Luteolibacter sp. LG18: one gene and its partner. Each later gene encodes a partner of the first gene's protein in a complex. Links are inferred from orthologs where the notes say so. Each region holds a gene or a part of one and is shown on either strand. Other genes may lie near its edges. The genes, in order: mnmG and mnmE.

Region 1 (11,595 bases):
GCCAGATCCCGATCGGCACTTCCTGGCCATTGCGGCTGCGCTGCACCAGGGTGAAGAGCTGGTTCATCGAATGGATGGCCTCACCGTTGTAGGACTGCACCACGTCCTTCGGTTGCAGGCCGGCGGTTTCCGCGGGCGAGCCGGGAGTGACCGCGCCCACCACCGCGCCTTCCTTGCCGGTGTATTGGAGGATGCCGCGCAGGCGGGTGTCGAGGTCCGCCATCTGCACGCCGAGGAACCCGCGCACCGGGCGGCCACGTTCCAGGATCTGGGAAATGGCGTCCTTCACGTCGTTCGACGGGATCGAGAAGCCCACCCCTTGGAAGCCGGGGTTCTCGCGGTTCGACGAGAAGATCGCGGCATTGATGCCGATGATCTCGCCGCGCAGGTTCACCAGCGGGCCGCCGGAGTTGCCCGGGTTGATCGCGGCATCGGTCTGGAACAGGTCGCGCTGGTTGTCGGAAATGGAGCGCTCCTTCGCCGAAATGATGCCCTGGGTCACGGTCTCGCCGAGGCCAAAGGGATTGCCGACCGCGAACACGAGCTGGCCCACCTCGACCGCCGAGGAATCGCCGAACTTCAGCGGCTGCACCTCGCGCGCGCCCTCGATTTTGAGCACCGCGATGTCGAGCAAGGCATCCTCGCCGATCAGTGTGGCCGGGTAGGTCTTGCCGTCGTGCAAGGTCACCTGGATCTGCTGCTGGCCGGCGATGACGTGGTGGTTCGTCACCACGTGGCCTTCCTGGCTCACGATCACGCCGGAACCCTGGCCCTGGGTCGGATACTGCCGGATGCGGGCCCGACCGAGATTGTCCAGCAAGCGCTCGGTGCGGACGCCCTCCGTGCCGATGCTGACCACCGACGGCGTCACCGCCTTGGTCAGCCGCGCGTACTCGCCATTGAGGCGGGACAGCAACTCGACATCGTCGGTTTCGAGCGGAGCTTTGTCGGCGAGAGTGAATTTCTCGGGGCGGAATTCCCCGGCCGACGAGCCGCCGAAAAGATCCTTCCATGAACCGCCCGTGCGCCAGTGGCGGAGCGCGGAAACGGCGACGAAGGCCGTGGCAAACACCACGACCAGGGCAAGCAACCTTCGGAATCCGGCATTCATGGGTGGGAGGGGAACGCACCCCCACTGGCGGCTTTCAGAAGGCGATTTGCAAGGGGAAAACCATCAGCGGTTCTCGGAACCCGGCAGCGCCTCCTCCTCGGCCGTCACCGCGTCCAGCTCCCGCTTGAAGGATTCATAAGCTCCCTTCACCGCGTCCCTGGCGGTCTGGAAACGCTGGTAGCCGTTGTCCTCGTCGCGGGTGCGGCGGGCCTTGATCAGGTTCCGCACCGCCGTGAGCACGTCCTTGCCGTGCGCGGTGAGATCGCGATCGCGCATGTCGACGTAGCGCTCCAGCGATTCCAGCGCGGGGCGACTGGCCTCAAGAACCTTCTCGATGGTGTCGACGTCGATGTTCTGGAAACCTTGGTTCGTGACCATGCCGCCGATCGGCTCCATGGCGCGGCGGATCTCGGAGGCAAGGTAGGGCCGCGGCAGCCAGGTCGGGCGCTTGCCGGCACCCTGGAGGTCGAGCATGCGCGCCGAGGCGTGGTCGGGATAGGCCTGCGCGATATCGGTCAGGCGCTGGCGCACGAAACGATTCGCGGCGTACTGACCTACGGCCATGGTACCTTGCTTCGAGCGCACCTCGGCAAAGCGCGCGGAGACATCCGCCAAGGTACCCTGGCTCTCCTTCGCCGAGCGTTCGACCAGCTCCTTCAGCGATCCGGCGAGGATCACCTCGTACTTCATGAAGAAGGCCGGATCCTCCATCACCAGGATGGCGGACATCATCGGCTCCGCCTCGCGCGGCAGCACTAGGCGGCCGCCGGGGCCATTGGAAAGCGCGCGCAGGCGGTCCCAGGCGCGCGTGGGCAGCTTGAACGAGCCGTCCTCGCCGATGACCCCCATCACGGTGGCGTGCGGCTCACGGCCGCTCACGGCCGCATCCATCAGCACCGCCGCCGCCGCGGAGATCGACTTGCGGTTCGCGTCCACCAGGTAGTCACCGCTGCAATCGAGATTGGCGCGCCCGCCCGTCGGGAAAGTGTCGCCCATCGCCTTCAGGGCCTTCGTGACGGTGTCGCTGGTGCGGTCCTGGGCGCGGTGGTTCTGGGTGTTCTGAAGGATGAAACGGAAGCCGTTGGCATCGTCGCCGTTCTCGCGCTGGGAGATCGCGGCGCGCATGTTGATGACGCGGGGCCGCATCACATAGTGATCGCCGCCATTGAGGGCGTCCTTCTCCAGCATCCACAGCGGCGTGGTCACGGTCGCCTGTGTCCGTGCAAAAACGGGAGCGGTCGTTTTGGGCGTATCCGGGATCAGAGGCTCCACCGGAGTCACCTCCTTCGGTTGATAGGAGGCCAATGCCGGAATCCAGCCGTTCCACGCGCCGCCGTCCTGCTTGTGATCGCGTGCGTTCTCATGGAACGGATCCACGGCCGCGGCGACGTCCAGAAGGCACGCTGCCAGCGCCTGACCGTCCTGGCCGGCCTCCGTCGAGCCCAGCCACTCCAGCAGCTTCCAGAGGCCCGCCCGTGCATCTTCGGCCTTGGAATCATCCAGTGGGTCCAATTCGCGTCCCGCCCCGACAGTGGCCAACAGTTCGCGGGCCTCGCGGTTGGCCGGATCGAGCGCCAAGGCGAGGGCCAAGGCCTGGGCAATCCGGCGGCGGTCCGCCGGTTCCTCGGTTCCCAGTGCGGGAACCAGCAGGGTGAGCTCACGGGACAGGCCGGTCATGGTGCCCACATCCAGCGGCACGCGGTCGCGGCGGAATGGCACCGGTCCCTCGGCCGGGGCCGCGAACGGCCCTGCGGCACACGCCAGCGCGGCCGACATGACCCACCCACCCACGCATCTGGTGATCCCCGTTCGCATTGTCCCAAAAGGTTTACCTTTCCGCTACGTCCTCTCTCAAGCGCACATTGCATGGAGAATCAGCGGACCACAAGACGGGTTGCTCTGGATTCCCGCGCCAGGATTCCCGATGGTCCCGCCCATGTCCGACCGACCGACCTTCGAGACCCGTGAGGAAGTGATGTTCTTCGACACCGATTGCGGTGGCGTGGTCCACAACATCGCCTACCTCCGCATGATCGAAACCTGCCGCACCCGGCTGGCGGCGCTGATGGGCATGAAGCTCCTCGAAATGGCCTCCACCCACCTCTTCCCCGTGCTCACCCGCACCGAGGTGGACTACAAGCGTCCGGCGAAGCTCGGCGACTGGATCGTGATCCGCGGCCGGCTGGCCGAACTCAGCCGCGCGCGGTTCATCTGCGAGTTCGAGCTGGTCCGGGAAAGCGACGGCCTGCTGCTCGTCACCGCCCGCCAGGGCCTGGCGCTGGTCCAGATGCCGGAGGGCAAGCCCGCCCGCCTGCCCGCGGAATGGCTGGAGCAGTGGGGTTGATTTACTAGTGTTCTAGTAACAAATGGCCATCCGGCGGAGCCGCCCCGCCGGGGAGTTCGGGACGCCTTTTCCATCCGACGAAGGGATGGGGCGGGCACTCTTTCGCTCCGGCAGGGGCATGAGAAATTAGCCGGTCGGCAAGGAGCGTAGCGACACCGCCACCGGGTGACCCAAGGACCAGCCACGGCACCCCGGAGGGCGTGCGAGAAGCGTGCCCCGACTCCGCGCGTAAAATGAGCAACGGAGTTCCACAGGCCATGAACCCGGCTGCGATCGCCTTCGGGATCGAATGAGCTTTCCGCCTGGACCGGAGGTGTCGTCGCCTAGGCTCCTCAACCTCCGGCTACTTGGGCTGCCATCCCCTTCGGGGATACAGACTCCGAGATGCGTATATGGATCAGGTCCACAGACGCCGGGTAAGCCATGGGGTGTAGGCCCATGCCGCAAGCGGCTCCGGGATACGAGCAACTCCCATTCCATGAGGCATGCCTTCAGCATGCGGGAATCACCGGGTCCTCACCCAGGGTCTACGATCTGGTATGGGTCGTCCCGTTGGGACAAGGAGGCTCCTTCAACAGCGCCCTACGGTTCCACCATCCCCTCATTCATCCGGATCACGCGGCGTCTCCTCTCCCACCATCAAGCCATGGCCGCCCAAGCCAAGGTGAAGACCACGCCGACGAGGGCATAGGAAATCCGCAGAATCCGGACGGTGGGATTCCGATCCTTCACGGCCATCCCCTCGTCCCCATGGTAGCCTCCCCACCCTGTTCCTCTCCCCGGCCCGAGTGAGACGGGACGCTGGCTGAAATGGCTGGTGACCCTCTCCTCGGGAGAGTTTTCCGAAGCATGAATGGCCCATAGGAGGTTAAGCTCCGTCCCCGAAATGAAAACGGGTTCGGAATAGTTTCCGCTCACGCGAATGAGTTCCGCGGACCCTCGGTCGCTCGCGATGGCAACCAAGGTCATCCCCCTCATCCACCATCCCTGATCCCGGTAACGCATCGAGTGGATCCACATGCCTGCCAGCAACAGCCACCCGATTCCCAAGGGGACGACGAACCTCGTGCGCCACCAAGGACGAAAGATCCTGTCTCTCCGGCCCGCTTTCATGCTCCCGCCATGGACCGGACCCACCTCCGTTTCCTTGCCTGCCACCAGCCGCAGAAGCCCAACCAGAGTCCCGTGTAACCCAACATCAGCCAAGCATACGGAAGGCGGATGATACCGTTCGATTCAGCCTGCTCCGCCTCGAAAGGAATCCCTCCATGCCAACCGCTGGCCATCCTCTCGCCCGGAGGCGGAAGCATGGCGGCGAGGCACACCGTCCCCGGATCAAAGTCAATGGAACCGCACGGGCCGTTGATCGTCGACACCCCACCCATCGAAGCACACCACGCCGCCCGGCTCTTGACGTCCACACGTGCGAAGCCCAGCGCCTTCCCGGAACTGAACCAAATCTTCACCCCGGAAGAACTCCGGAAGCTCAGGTACGCCGTCTGACCGCGGGTCGTAGCCCACCCACCCACCAGCGCCATCAGGCCCACGGCCCCGAGTCCGAAGGCCCGCGACCTCCGCCAGGGATCCCGATCAGCTTGTGGGATTGGCATGGACGATCCTTAGAAAACCCACCGCCGGAATGCGATGGATTTCCCGATCAGTTCAGCCGCGCGGTTCACGCCGACACTTCCCGCTCGCGCTTCTCCAGCCATACCGCCAGCACGGCGATGTCCGCCGGGGTGATGCCGGAGATCCGGCCCGCCTGGCCGAGGGTAGCCGGGCGGATCTGGGTGAAGCGGGTCTTGGCCTCCTGCTTGAGGCCCGGGATGGCGCTGAAATCGAGGTCGGCGGGCAGCTTCTTCGACTCCTGGCGGGACATCCGGTCGATCTGGGTCTGCTGGCGGTTGAGGTGGCCCTCGTAGCGGAACTCGGTCTCGATCATCGGCCAAAGTTCCACGTGGAACATTTCGCGGAGGTCATCCGGCAGGGTTTCCCAGCAGGTGTCGCTGCGGCGGAACCAGTGGTCGAGCTTCACGCCCTCGTGGTTGGTCTTCCGACCCCAGGCAAGGGCTTCCTCCAGCTTCGCCTGCTTCTCCCCCACCCGCTCGGCCCGTTCCCCGGACACCAGCCCGGCTTCGACCCCGCGGGGAGTCAGGCGCAGGTCGGCATTGTCCTGGCGGAGCAGGAGGCGGTATTCCGCCCGCGAGGTGAACATGCGGTAGGGCTCGGTGCAGCCCTTGGTGACCAGGTCATCGACCATCACGCCCAGGTAGGCCTCGTCGCGGCGGAGGACGAACTCCGGTTTTCCGAGCACCTTGAGCGCGGCATTCGCCCCGGCGAGGAGGCCCTGGCCGGCGGCTTCCTCGTAGCCCGAGGTGCCGTTGATCTGGCCCGCGAAGTAGAGTCCCTCCACCAGTTTGGTCTCCAGGGTGGAGTGGAGCTGGGTCGGCGGGCAGTAATCATACTCCACGGCATAGCCCGGGCGCAGGATCTCGCACTTCTCCAGACCGGGAATGGTGCGTAGAAAGGCGAGCTGGACGTCGTAGGGCAGCGAGGTCGAGACCCCGTTGACGTAGTACTCGTGGGTGTGGCGGCCTTCCGGTTCAAGGAACACCTGGTGGCGCTCCTTTTCGGCGAAACGGACGACTTTGTCCTCGATCGAGGGGCAATAACGAGGTCCCACCCCCTCGATCACCCCGCAATACATCGGGGATTGGTCGAGATTGTCGCGGATGATGTCGTGGGTGGCCGGGGTGGTGTAGGTCACCCAGCACGGCATTTGTTCCACGTGGAACGTTTTGTCCCCCCAGGGATTCAGGGTGAAGAGGTCATCCGGGCCTTTGTGAAGGGTGTCGGCGAGGAAACTGAACTTCGGCACCGGAGTATCGCCATCCTGGCGCTCGCACACCGAGAGGTCCAGCGAACGGCCGTTGAGGCGGCACGGGGTGCCGGTCTTGAAGCGTTCCACCTGGAAGCCGAGGTGCTTGAGAGAGTCCGACACGGTGGAAATGGCGTCCCCCATCCGCCCGCCCTTCTCGTTGCGCAGGCCCACGTGCATCAGGCCGCGCATGAAGGTCCCGGCCGACAGCACCACCGAGCGGGCGGTGATTTCCATCCCCAAAGAGGTCCGGATGCCGGTGATGCGGTCGTTTTCGACCAACAGCTCGGCCACGTTCCCCTGATGGAGGTCGAGACCCGGCGTGCCCTCCAGCACCCACTTCATGCGGAACTGGTAGGCCTTCTTGTCGCACTGGGCCCGGGGCGCGCGGACCGAGGGGCCCTTCGAGGCATTCAGCATCCGCCACTGGATAGCGGTGGCATCGGTGTTCAGGCCCATCGCCCCGCCGAGGGCATCGATCTCCCGGACCATGTGGCCCTTGGCCAGCCCGCCGATGGCGGGGTTGCAGGACATCTGCCCGACGGTGTCCAGATTCTGGGTCAGCACCGCCACCTCGCAACCGAGGCGGGCAGCCGCCAGCGCGGCCTCGACTCCGGCATGGCCGGCACCGATCACAAGGACATCGTAGGACTTCGGGTAGCGGAACACGGGGATCGTGTAACCTAGGCCCACCCCACCCACAAGTACCGCTAGAGGGACCGGAGGTCCCTCAGACACAAGAATCCAGAACCCAGAGTCCAGAAAGAGAAGAAAGAGAAACGTAATGCCTTCCCAGATCTCCCGACTTCTGTGTCAGCGCGCTGCGCGCGATTTGTTCCACGTGGAACACGAACCCCCCATTTGATGGAGAAATTTCCCCTCGCCCGTGGCCCCGGGATCTTTCAATCTACGCCCATGAAGCGCTGGCTCCCTGCCCTCCTCATCGTCGCCCTGCTCGTGGTCTTCCGGATCCTCGGCGGGTTGTTTCCGACGACGTTGCCAAACTTCCAGCCGCTGCCCGCGTTGCTGCTCTGCGGCATGGTGTTCCTGAAGGGTGCCCAGCGCTGGCTGCTGCCGCTCGCCGCCTGGGTAATCACCTACCCCGCCACCAGCGTGGCCCAGGGTTACCCGGTCTTCGGCTGGGATCTCCTCGGCGTGCTGCTCGGGGTCGCCGCCACCCTCGGCATCGCCCTCTGGACCCGTCGCCATGCCACCGTCCTGCCAGTCCTGGCGTCCTCCCTGGTCGCAGCGCTGGTGTTCTACTTCGTGACGAACACGCTCTCCTTCGCGGTCGATCCGCTCTACGCGAAGACCTTCGACGGCTTCGTCCGCGCCCAGTGGACTGGTCCCGAGACCGGCATGCCCACCTGGATCTTCCTCCGCAATCTGGTCGCCGCGAACGTCCTGTTCTCCGGCCTGTTCCTGCTCTCCCGTCATTCGCTCCCGCAAGCCGCCTCTGCCGCCGAATCCGCGGCTGTCAGATAAGACTTGCTAGCTCATTGCCCCGAACATAAGTCGCAGTCCCCTCTCCCGTAGTACCCATGTCGACCGCTCAACTTGACACGCCCCGCCTCGATTTCGCCGGTTCACCGATCAACCGGGACCTGACCCCGGACCAAAAGATCGACCTGTTCCGACAGATGGTCCGCATCCGTCGCTTCGAACAGACCGCGCTCAAGTACTACAACGCCGGCAAGATGGGTGGCTTCCTCCACCTCTACATCGGCCAGGAAGCGGTCGCCGTCGGCACCATTTCCCTCAAGCTGGAGAACGACCACTTCATCACCGCCTACCGCGACCACGGCCACGCCCTGTCCGTCGGCATGGGCATGAACGAGTGCATGGCCGAGATGTACGGCAAGCAGACCGGTTGCTCGAAGGGCAAAGGTGGCTCGATGCACTTCTTCGCTCCGGACAAGGGTTACTGGGGCGGCCACGGCATCGTCGGCGGCCAGACCCCGCTCGGCCTCGGCCTCGCCTACGGTCTGAAGTACCTTGAGAAGGAAGGCTGCTGCCTCTGCTACCTCGGTGACGGCGCCGTCAACCAGGGTGCCTTCCACGAGTCCCTCAATATCGCCGCGCTCTTCAACCTCCCGGTCATCTACGTGATCGAGAACAACGGCTACTCGATGGGCACCTCCCAGAAGCGCTCGTCCTCCTACCGCGGCTGCCTCGCGCAGCGCGCCGAGGGTTACGACATGGAGTGGGACGTGATCGACGGCTCCGACATCTACGAGGTCCGCGCCAAGACCCACATCGCGATGGAGCGCGCCCGCAAGGAGCAGAAGCCCGCCATCCTCGAGATTTCCACCTACCGCTACTACGGCCACAGCGTCGCCGACGCCAACGCCAAGAAGTACCGCACCCCGGAGGAAATCGAGAACTACAAGCAGAACCACGACCCGATCACCTTGTTCCGCCGCCGTCTGGTGGCCGAGGGCATCTTCACCGAAGAGCAGGCCGACCAGATCTCGAAGGAAGCCGCCGACGAGGCCGCCGCTTCCGCCAAATTCGCCGAGGAATCCCCCGCCCCGACCGTCGCCGACATCATGACCGATGTCTACTGGGAGTCCGACAACAACACCGAGGCTTCGAAGACCGGCTGGCACTTCTTCAACGACTGAAGCCCGCCCACCTACGGTAACTCTAGTAATTCATCCACTCTCCCAGCTTTATCTCCATGTCTCGTACCCTCACCTACCGTGAAGCCCTCCGCGAAGGCCTCGATGAGGAACTCGCCCGCGATCCCAACGTCGTCCTGATGGGCGAGGAGGTCGCCCAGTACAACGGCGCCTACAAGGTCACCGAAGGCCTTTGGAAGAAATGGGGCGACAAACGCATCGTCGACACCCCGATCTCCGAGGCCGGTTTCATCGGCATGGGCATCGGCGCCTCGATGCTCGGTGTCCGCCCGGTGATGGAGCTGATGTTCTGGTCGTTCCACTCCGTGGCCTTCGACCAGCTCGTCAACAACGCCGCCTGCGTCCGCTACATGTCCGGCGGTCTCATCAACTGCCCGATCGTGATGCGCGGCCCGGCCAACGGCGGCACCAATGTCGGCGCCACCCACTCCCACATTCCCGAGGGCCTCTTCGCCGCCTTCCCGGGTCTCAAGGTCTGCGCCCCGGCCACCCCGGCGGATGCCAAGGGCCTGATCAAGGCCGCCATCCGTGACAACGACCCGGTCTACGTCATGGAGAACACCCTCCTCTACGGTACCACCGGTGAAGTGCCGGATCCGGCGGAAGGCGACCATGTCGTCCCGCTCGGCAAGGCCGATGTGAAGCGCGAGGGCACCGACATCTCCCTCATCGCCCACGGCCGCTCGGTCATCCACGCCCTCGCCGCCGCGGAAACCCTCCAAGCCGAGCACGGCATCTCCGCCGAGGTCCTCGACCTCCGCTCGATCCGCCCGCTCGACGTCGACGCCATCCTCGCCACCGTCCGCAAGACCAACCGCGTGGTGCTCGTCGACGAATCGAAGCCCTTCGGCGGCGTCTCCGCCATGGTTGCGACCCTGATCCAAGAGCACGCCTTCGATTACCTCGATGCCCCGGTGAAGCGCGTTTGCACCATCGATGCCCCGGCGATCTACTCGCCGCACATTGAGAACCAGCAGCTTCCGAATCCGGGCCGGATCGTCGAGAAGGTCCTCTCGATGCGCTGATCCGCTTCACCCTCCCGTTTCCGATCGCATGGGCCGGTTCCAACAGGAGCCGGCCCATCGTCGTGATGGGCCCCGCATCATTCCCCTCGAACACCTCCCGAACTTCCCCGTCCACCGCGGTTTTTCGTTGCCAGCGCGGGGGTCCGTCCTAACATTGGTGACACCATGATGAAGCTTCTTCTTGCCGCCTCCGTCGCCGGGATGTGCCTGGCCGCGACTTCCTGCTGCTGCATGTTCTGAAAACTCCCGTCCTGTCATGAAAAACCTGCTCCTGCTCGCCGCCGTTTCCCTCGGCTTCTCGTCCTGCTGCTCGATGTTCGGTGGCCTCGCTCCGGCCCAGTACCGCACCGAGACCGTCCGCACCTGCGGCTATGACACCGTCACCCAGGAAGTCCCCGTCGCGGGTTCCAAGGGCGGCCTGACCCAGACCGTCACCACCAAGGTGCCGCGCTTCAAGAAGGTGAAGCACGTCGTCTATTGCGGCCGCTGCGTCCGCTACTACTGCCCGGACCACGACTGCTGCGGCAGCACCGGCCCGAAGGTCAAGAAGCTCGCCAGCGTCAGCGGTTCCATGATCGGCAGCCCGAACCTGGGCCTCGTTCCGAGCATGGAGACCCTCGCTCCCTGAGCCCTTCTCCCATCATTCTTCCATCCAACAACGGCGGCGGCCTCCGGGTCACCGCCGTTTTTCGTGCCGGTCACCACCGCGACCGAGAAAAATCTGGAAAAGGACCGTCATTCTCCCAATCCTCGCCGCGGCTTCCAAGCCCCCTCCCTGCCATGCCTGTAAACATCGAAATGCCCAAGCTCTCGGATACCATGACCGAGGGCACCCTCATCAAATGGCACAAGAAGGTCGGTGACCACGTCGAGATCGGCGATGTCATCGCCGAAGTCGAAACCGACAAGGCCACGATGGAAATGGAAGCCTTCGACGAAGGCACCATCACCCAGATCCTGATCCAGGAAGGGGAAAAGCTCGAAGTCGGCGGGGTCCTCGCCGTGCTCGATGGCGAAGACGGTGCCGCCGCCCCGGCCAGCGCCGCTACCGCGGCAGCCGCCACTGTGGCCGCTGCTCCTGTCCAACAGGCCGCCGCCACCTCCACCCCGGCTCCCGCCGCCCCGGTCTCCGAAAGCGGTGACCGCCTCAAATCTTCCCCGCTCGCCCGCAAGGTCGCCGCCGAACTCGGCGTGAACCTCGCCGGTGTCACCGGTTCCGGCCCGGCCGGCCGCATCGTCCGCGCCGACGTCGAAGCCGCCTCGAAGAAGCCCGCTCCGTCCAGCACCGCTTCCGCCGCCGCCGCCCTCGCCGCCTCGGTGAAATCGAAGGCCACCGCCGCCGCACCGGCCGCCGCTCCCTCCGTCAATGCCATCCTCCCGGTGGCCAAGGAAGGCGACGAGATCGTCCAGCTTTCCTCGATGCGGAAGGTCATCGCCTCCCGCCTGCTCACCTCGAAGGTCACCATCCCGCACTTCTACCTCCACGTGGAAGTCGACGCCGCCCCGCTGATGGCGATCCGCAAGCAGGTCAACGACCAAGCCGAGAAGACCCACGGCAACAAGTACTCGGTCAACGATTTCATCCTGAAGGCCGT
Region 2 (4,643 bases), 3.7 Mb from region 1 along the record:
TGCGCAGCGCCATCGCCGGGAAATTCGGCCTGAGCATCGACCACGTGGTGCTCGGCAACGGGTCGAACGAGATCATCGAGCTGCTGTGCCACAGTTTCCTGAATGCGAAGGCGGAGCTGATCGCCGCGGAGCACGCGTTCGTGGTCTACAAGCTCATGGCCACCCTTTTCGGCGCGCAGTATGTCGAGGTGGCGGATCCGAATTTCGTGCACGATCTGGACGCGATGGCGGACGCCATCACGCCGGAGACGCGCCTGGTGTTCATTGCCAATCCGAACAACCCGACCGGCACGATGGTGGGTCAGGAGGAGCTGGACCGTTTCATGGCCCGGGTGCCGGACCATGTGGTGGTGGCATTCGACGAGGCCTACCACGAGTTCCTGGACAAGGCTCCGGACACCCTCAAGTACATCGCCGAGGGCAAGAACGTGTGCATTCTGCGCACCTGCTCGAAGATCCACGGTCTGGCCGCGCTGCGGGTGGGCTACGCGCTGGCGTCGAAGGGCGTGGCGGCGATCCTCCAGAAGGCGCGCCAGCCGTTCAACGTCAACTCGATCGCGCAGGCCGGTGCGATCGCCGCGCTCACCGATGACACCCACGTGGAGAACACCCGCCGGGTGAACCGCGAGGGGCTGGCGTTCTACTCGAAGGCGTTCACCGAGCGCGGCCTGGAGTTCGTGCCGAGCGTGGCGAACTTCATCCTGGTGAAGGTGGGCGATGGCGACCGCGTCTTCCGCGAGATGCTGAAGCAGGGGGTGATCATCCGCGCCATGCGCAGCTACAAGCTGCCGGAGTGGGTGCGTATCTCGATCGGCACGCAGCCGCAGAACGAGCGCTGTCTCGAGGTGCTGGACGCCGTGCTGGGTCCGGTGCCTGCTTGATGAGAAGGAGCGTGGTTTGACAGCAACGGGATTGTCATCTAACCATTCGAAACGGTCAGATAGGCGGGATACATGACGGGAGCGATCGATCCATATCAACAGCGTGAATTCCGGTGCGGCCATTGCAACGGCCGCATCGTCATTCCGATCGATCTGCCTCCCACCACCGGTCCGTGCCCGCACTGCGGGGGCGTGATCACGTCTCCCGCTCCGGTGGGCCGTGGTGGTCCTGCGCCGGTGTCTCAGGGACCCGCTCCGGTTCCTGCTGCCGCGCCACCGGTATTGGTGCCCGCTCCGCAGCCCGCGGCGACTCCGGCGGTGGCTCCTGCTCCGGCTCCCGTTCCCGCGGCGACCGTGCCGTCTCCTGCCGCCGTGCCCCAGATCGCCGCTCCACCGGTGGAGAAACCGGCTCCGGAAAAGGCTCCGGCGAAAACCGCGGCGGTGGCTGTTCCGGGAAAGCCCGCGAAACGCGGCCTGATTCCGGCGCTGCTGCTGATGCTGGTGCTCATCGTCGCTTGCGGCGCGGGCACGATCTATTTCCTGAACAATTTCTACGGCAAGAGCAGTGGCTCGCTCGGCCAGGTCTCGGCTCCCGGCGCACCGGGGAAGAGCTCCGAGGAGGAATTCCTCCGCATGGGTTGGCAGCGGGAAGCCTACAAGGTGCTGCGCGGCTACACCGATGCCTCCACCAGCGAGGGCAAGGCGCCCTACATCGTGGGGGGGAAGGCCGAGGTGCCGAAGCTCCATGAGTTCTATGGCGGGGGGCGCATCGATGACTCGGACACGCCGCCCGAGGCGTTTTCGGTGTATGAGCTTTCCATGGAAGACCGGAAGCGCGGTCTGTTCCTGATGATCTACGACCAGCCGCCGCAGTTCGAGATGCGGGAGTTCTTCCGTCCGCTGGCCTCGCTGGAGGTGCAGTATGGGCTGGAGGACGCGGACCTGCTGCTTTCGAGCGTGGCGCGGGCTTCCAATTTCGCGATGGAGCCGGTGCGGGTGCAGGCGTTCTTCAAGCGCTTTCCGGATGGGTTGCGGTTGGATTGGGACATGTTCGCGCAGACGAAGTACCGCACGCTGCGAAACTTCGTGGAAACCCCGAGCCCCGGCCAGAAGGCGGTGTTCCGGGTGTTCGTGGTGGAGGATGTGGGGGACGAGGGCAAGTCGGCCCCGGGAACCCGCACTTACCGCGTGGCCGATCCCGCCACCACCTCGGATTCCGCGCGGATCCGGGTGAAGGTGGATTCCGAGGCGGGCCGCGCCCTGTCCTCGATCAACTGGCGTGGCTCCAAGGACTCCCGGCCGCAGGCCCGCACTGCCACGGTGGAGCTGGAGTGGGTGGGGGCGGACGACCCGCAGCTCACGGTCAGCCGCTTCATCTGCTGGGAGTTCCTCGGTCTCGGGGGCCAGGAAACGGCGCAGGCCGGGAAGTGAGGCACGCGAAGCTTGGCTTCGCGTGCGTCTTGCGGGGCTTTACGAAACGCGGCTGTCGTCAGATCATCCGGGCTAACCACTACACGCGAAGCCAAGCTTCGCGCTACCACGATCTACCGTGACGCCTTCCGATTCCCATACGCCGACCATTGCCGCCGTGTCCACCGCTCCCGGGACCGGGGCGGTTTCGTTGATCCGCTTGTCAGGGCCGCAGGCGTTCGCCATCGCGGACCGGGCCACGGGTGGGCGGGCATCGCTGGCCGCGCCGCGGCAGGCGGTGTGGTGCCGGATTCTGGACGAGGTGGGAAACACGCTCGATGACGGGCTGCTGACGGTGTTCCGGGGGCCGAAGAGTTTCACCGGCGAGGATGCGGTGGAGTTCGCGGGCCATGGCGGGATGTTGGTGACGCGCGAGGTGCTGTCGCGTTTCCTCGCCTGCGGAGCGTTGCCGGCCGGGCCGGGGGAGTTCACGCAGCGGGCGTTTTTCAATGGCAAGCTGGATCTGACCCAGGCCGAGGGGGTGATGGATTTGATTTCCGCGCAGACCTCGCTGGCGCTGCGGGCGGCGCGGGAGCAGATGGAGGGCACGATCGGGCGTCGCACGCTGGAGGCGCGCGATGAGATCCTCGGGGTGCTGGCGCATGTGGAGGCCTACATCGACTTCCCGGACGAGGACATCGACCCGGATACGGGTCGTGCGCTGTGTGATCGCCTGGACCGCGTGGCCACGGCGATCGACCGGCTGCTGGCCACCGCCGACCAAGGGCGGGTGCTGCGGGAGGGCGTGCGCACGGTGATCTTTGGCGAGCCGAACGTCGGCAAATCGAGCCTGCTCAACCGGTTGCTCGGTTACGAGCGGGCGATCGTGAGCGAGGTGGCGGGGACCACCCGCGACACCATCGAGGAAACCGTGAATCTCGGCGGCATCCCGCTGCGGCTGATCGATACCGCGGGCGTGCGCCAGGCGGGGGATCGGATCGAGGAGGAGGGGATCCGGCGCACGGTGCGCCAGATCGAAGCGGCCGACCTTTTGCTGGAGGTGGCGGATGCCGGGCAGGCGCGGCCTTCGATCCGCCCGGCGGATGTGCCGGAAGGGACCCGTCATCTGCTGGTGCTGAACAAGGCGGATCTCGGCGAGCATGGCGATTGGTCCGGCGTGGAGGCGGTGCGGATTTCCTGCCACCGCGACGAGGGTTTCGACCGTTTGGAATCGGTGATCCGGGAATCGCTGCACCTCGGCACCGGGGAGTGGGGAGACCATGCGGTGGCGATCAATGCGCGCCACCAGGCCTGTCTGTCCCGCGCTCGGCAATCGCTGGCGGCGGCCTCGGCCCTGCTCCAACCGCCGCGCACGGATACCGAGCTGGCGGCGATCGATCTCCGCGAGGCACTTGATGCGTTGGGCGAGGTCGTGGGGCGGGTGGATACGGAGGATTTGCTCGGAGTGATTTTTTCGAGCTTCTGTATTGGGAAGTAGGGCGCCCTTTGGCCTCATCGGGAGAAAGGCAGACCGGTTCCTTCTTTGTGGTCCCGCACCATCAGTCCCAGCTTGTGTTGTAGTTCTCCAGAGGCGGTGGTCCCGGCCCAGGCCGCCATGGCTTGAGGGTCCGTTTTTAGCCAGGCGGCGGCCACATTGAAGATCGCGTCCTCCTGAAAACGTCCGTGCGGAATGCTGTGCTCCACGTAGTTCATCGCCGCCTCCGGTTGGCGCTGCGACCAGGTGGTGAGGAGTGGGATCAGCACTTCGTTGCGCTCATCACCCGGCGGGAGGTGGTCGGCCCAGGTCAGGGCGGCCGTGAAATCCCGTTCCTGCCACCCGATCACCACCGCCTTCAGGTATTCCCGGCGGTCCCAACCCGCAGCCAGTTGATTCGCCCGGTCGACCGCGCCGAGGGGATCGATCCGGCCGAGCGCGGTGCCCGCGTTTTCATACCAGCTCTGGCGGATGCTTGAGGCAGGCAGTGAACCCAGCCAGGCGAACGCCGATTGGGGATCGATTTCCGCCCAGCTTGCGGCCAGTTCCAGTCCCGCCATGACCTCGGAGGGCTGCCCGGAGAATGGCTCCAGAAGCGCGGCAGCACCGCGCGGATCGGTCTTCAGGGATTGACGGAAGATGGAGCGGAGGCGGTTTTGCCAAGCCGCGTTGCGGTGATCCTCGGCAGCCATTGCGGCCAGGTCACCGAGCCTGGGGGCGTGCGCGGCGGCGCGTGGGTGGCTGGCGGGGCTGTTTGGTCGGTGCGGTGCGTCCGCGGGAGTGCCCGGCAGGAAGAAGTGGGTGGTCGGCGCGGCGATGGCCATGACCAGCAGGAGTGGACGCCAGGGAAATTTGGG

What was found.
Region 2: the proteins of mnmG (region 1) and mnmE are in contact, whole or in part, in a solved structure (PDB 9HIP), measured with the Escherichia coli proteins. The link is inferred for Luteolibacter sp. LG18 from one-to-one orthologs.

Annotation. Positions count from the first base shown.
Region 1 is NZ_AP024600.1:1,587,433-1,599,027, reverse strand. What follows is about bases 4,567-7,537. They hold mnmG (tRNA uridine-5-carboxymethylaminomethyl(34) synthesis enzyme MnmG), read right to left. Parts: upstream 7,003-7,537; coding sequence 5,131-7,002; downstream 4,567-5,130. Other genes in these bases: llg_RS06660 (DUF6580 family putative transport protein), read left to right, coding at 7,249-7,537. Outside these bases: llg_RS06680 (trypsin-like peptidase domain-containing protein), read right to left, coding at 1-1,111; llg_RS06675 (hypothetical protein), read right to left, coding at 1,175-2,887; llg_RS06670 (thioesterase family protein), read left to right, coding at 3,048-3,455; more of llg_RS06660, read left to right, coding at 7,538-7,818; pdhA (pyruvate dehydrogenase (acetyl-transferring) E1 component subunit alpha), read left to right, coding at 7,875-8,957; llg_RS06650 (alpha-ketoacid dehydrogenase subunit beta), read left to right, coding at 9,014-10,000; llg_RS06645 (hypothetical protein), read left to right, coding at 10,257-10,628; llg_RS06640 (dihydrolipoamide acetyltransferase family protein), read left to right, coding at 10,781-11,595. UniProt on the Escherichia coli protein: NAD-binding protein involved in the addition of a carboxymethylaminomethyl (cmnm) group at the wobble position (U34) of certain tRNAs, forming tRNA-cmnm(5)s(2)U34.
Region 2 is NZ_AP024600.1:5,309,068-5,313,710, reverse strand. Bases 1,771-4,629 are described here. They hold mnmE (tRNA uridine-5-carboxymethylaminomethyl(34) synthesis GTPase MnmE), read left to right. Parts: upstream 1,771-2,469; coding sequence 2,470-3,789; downstream 3,790-4,629. Other genes in these bases: llg_RS21105 (hypothetical protein), read right to left, coding at 3,804-4,629; llg_RS21115 (hypothetical protein), read left to right, coding at 1,771-2,312. Also shown: hisC (histidinol-phosphate transaminase), read left to right, coding at 1-881; more of llg_RS21115, read left to right, coding at 954-1,770; more of llg_RS21105, read right to left, coding at 4,630-4,643. UniProt on the Escherichia coli protein: Exhibits a very high intrinsic GTPase hydrolysis rate. Involved in the addition of a carboxymethylaminomethyl (cmnm) group at the wobble position (U34) of certain tRNAs, forming tRNA-cmnm(5)s(2)U34.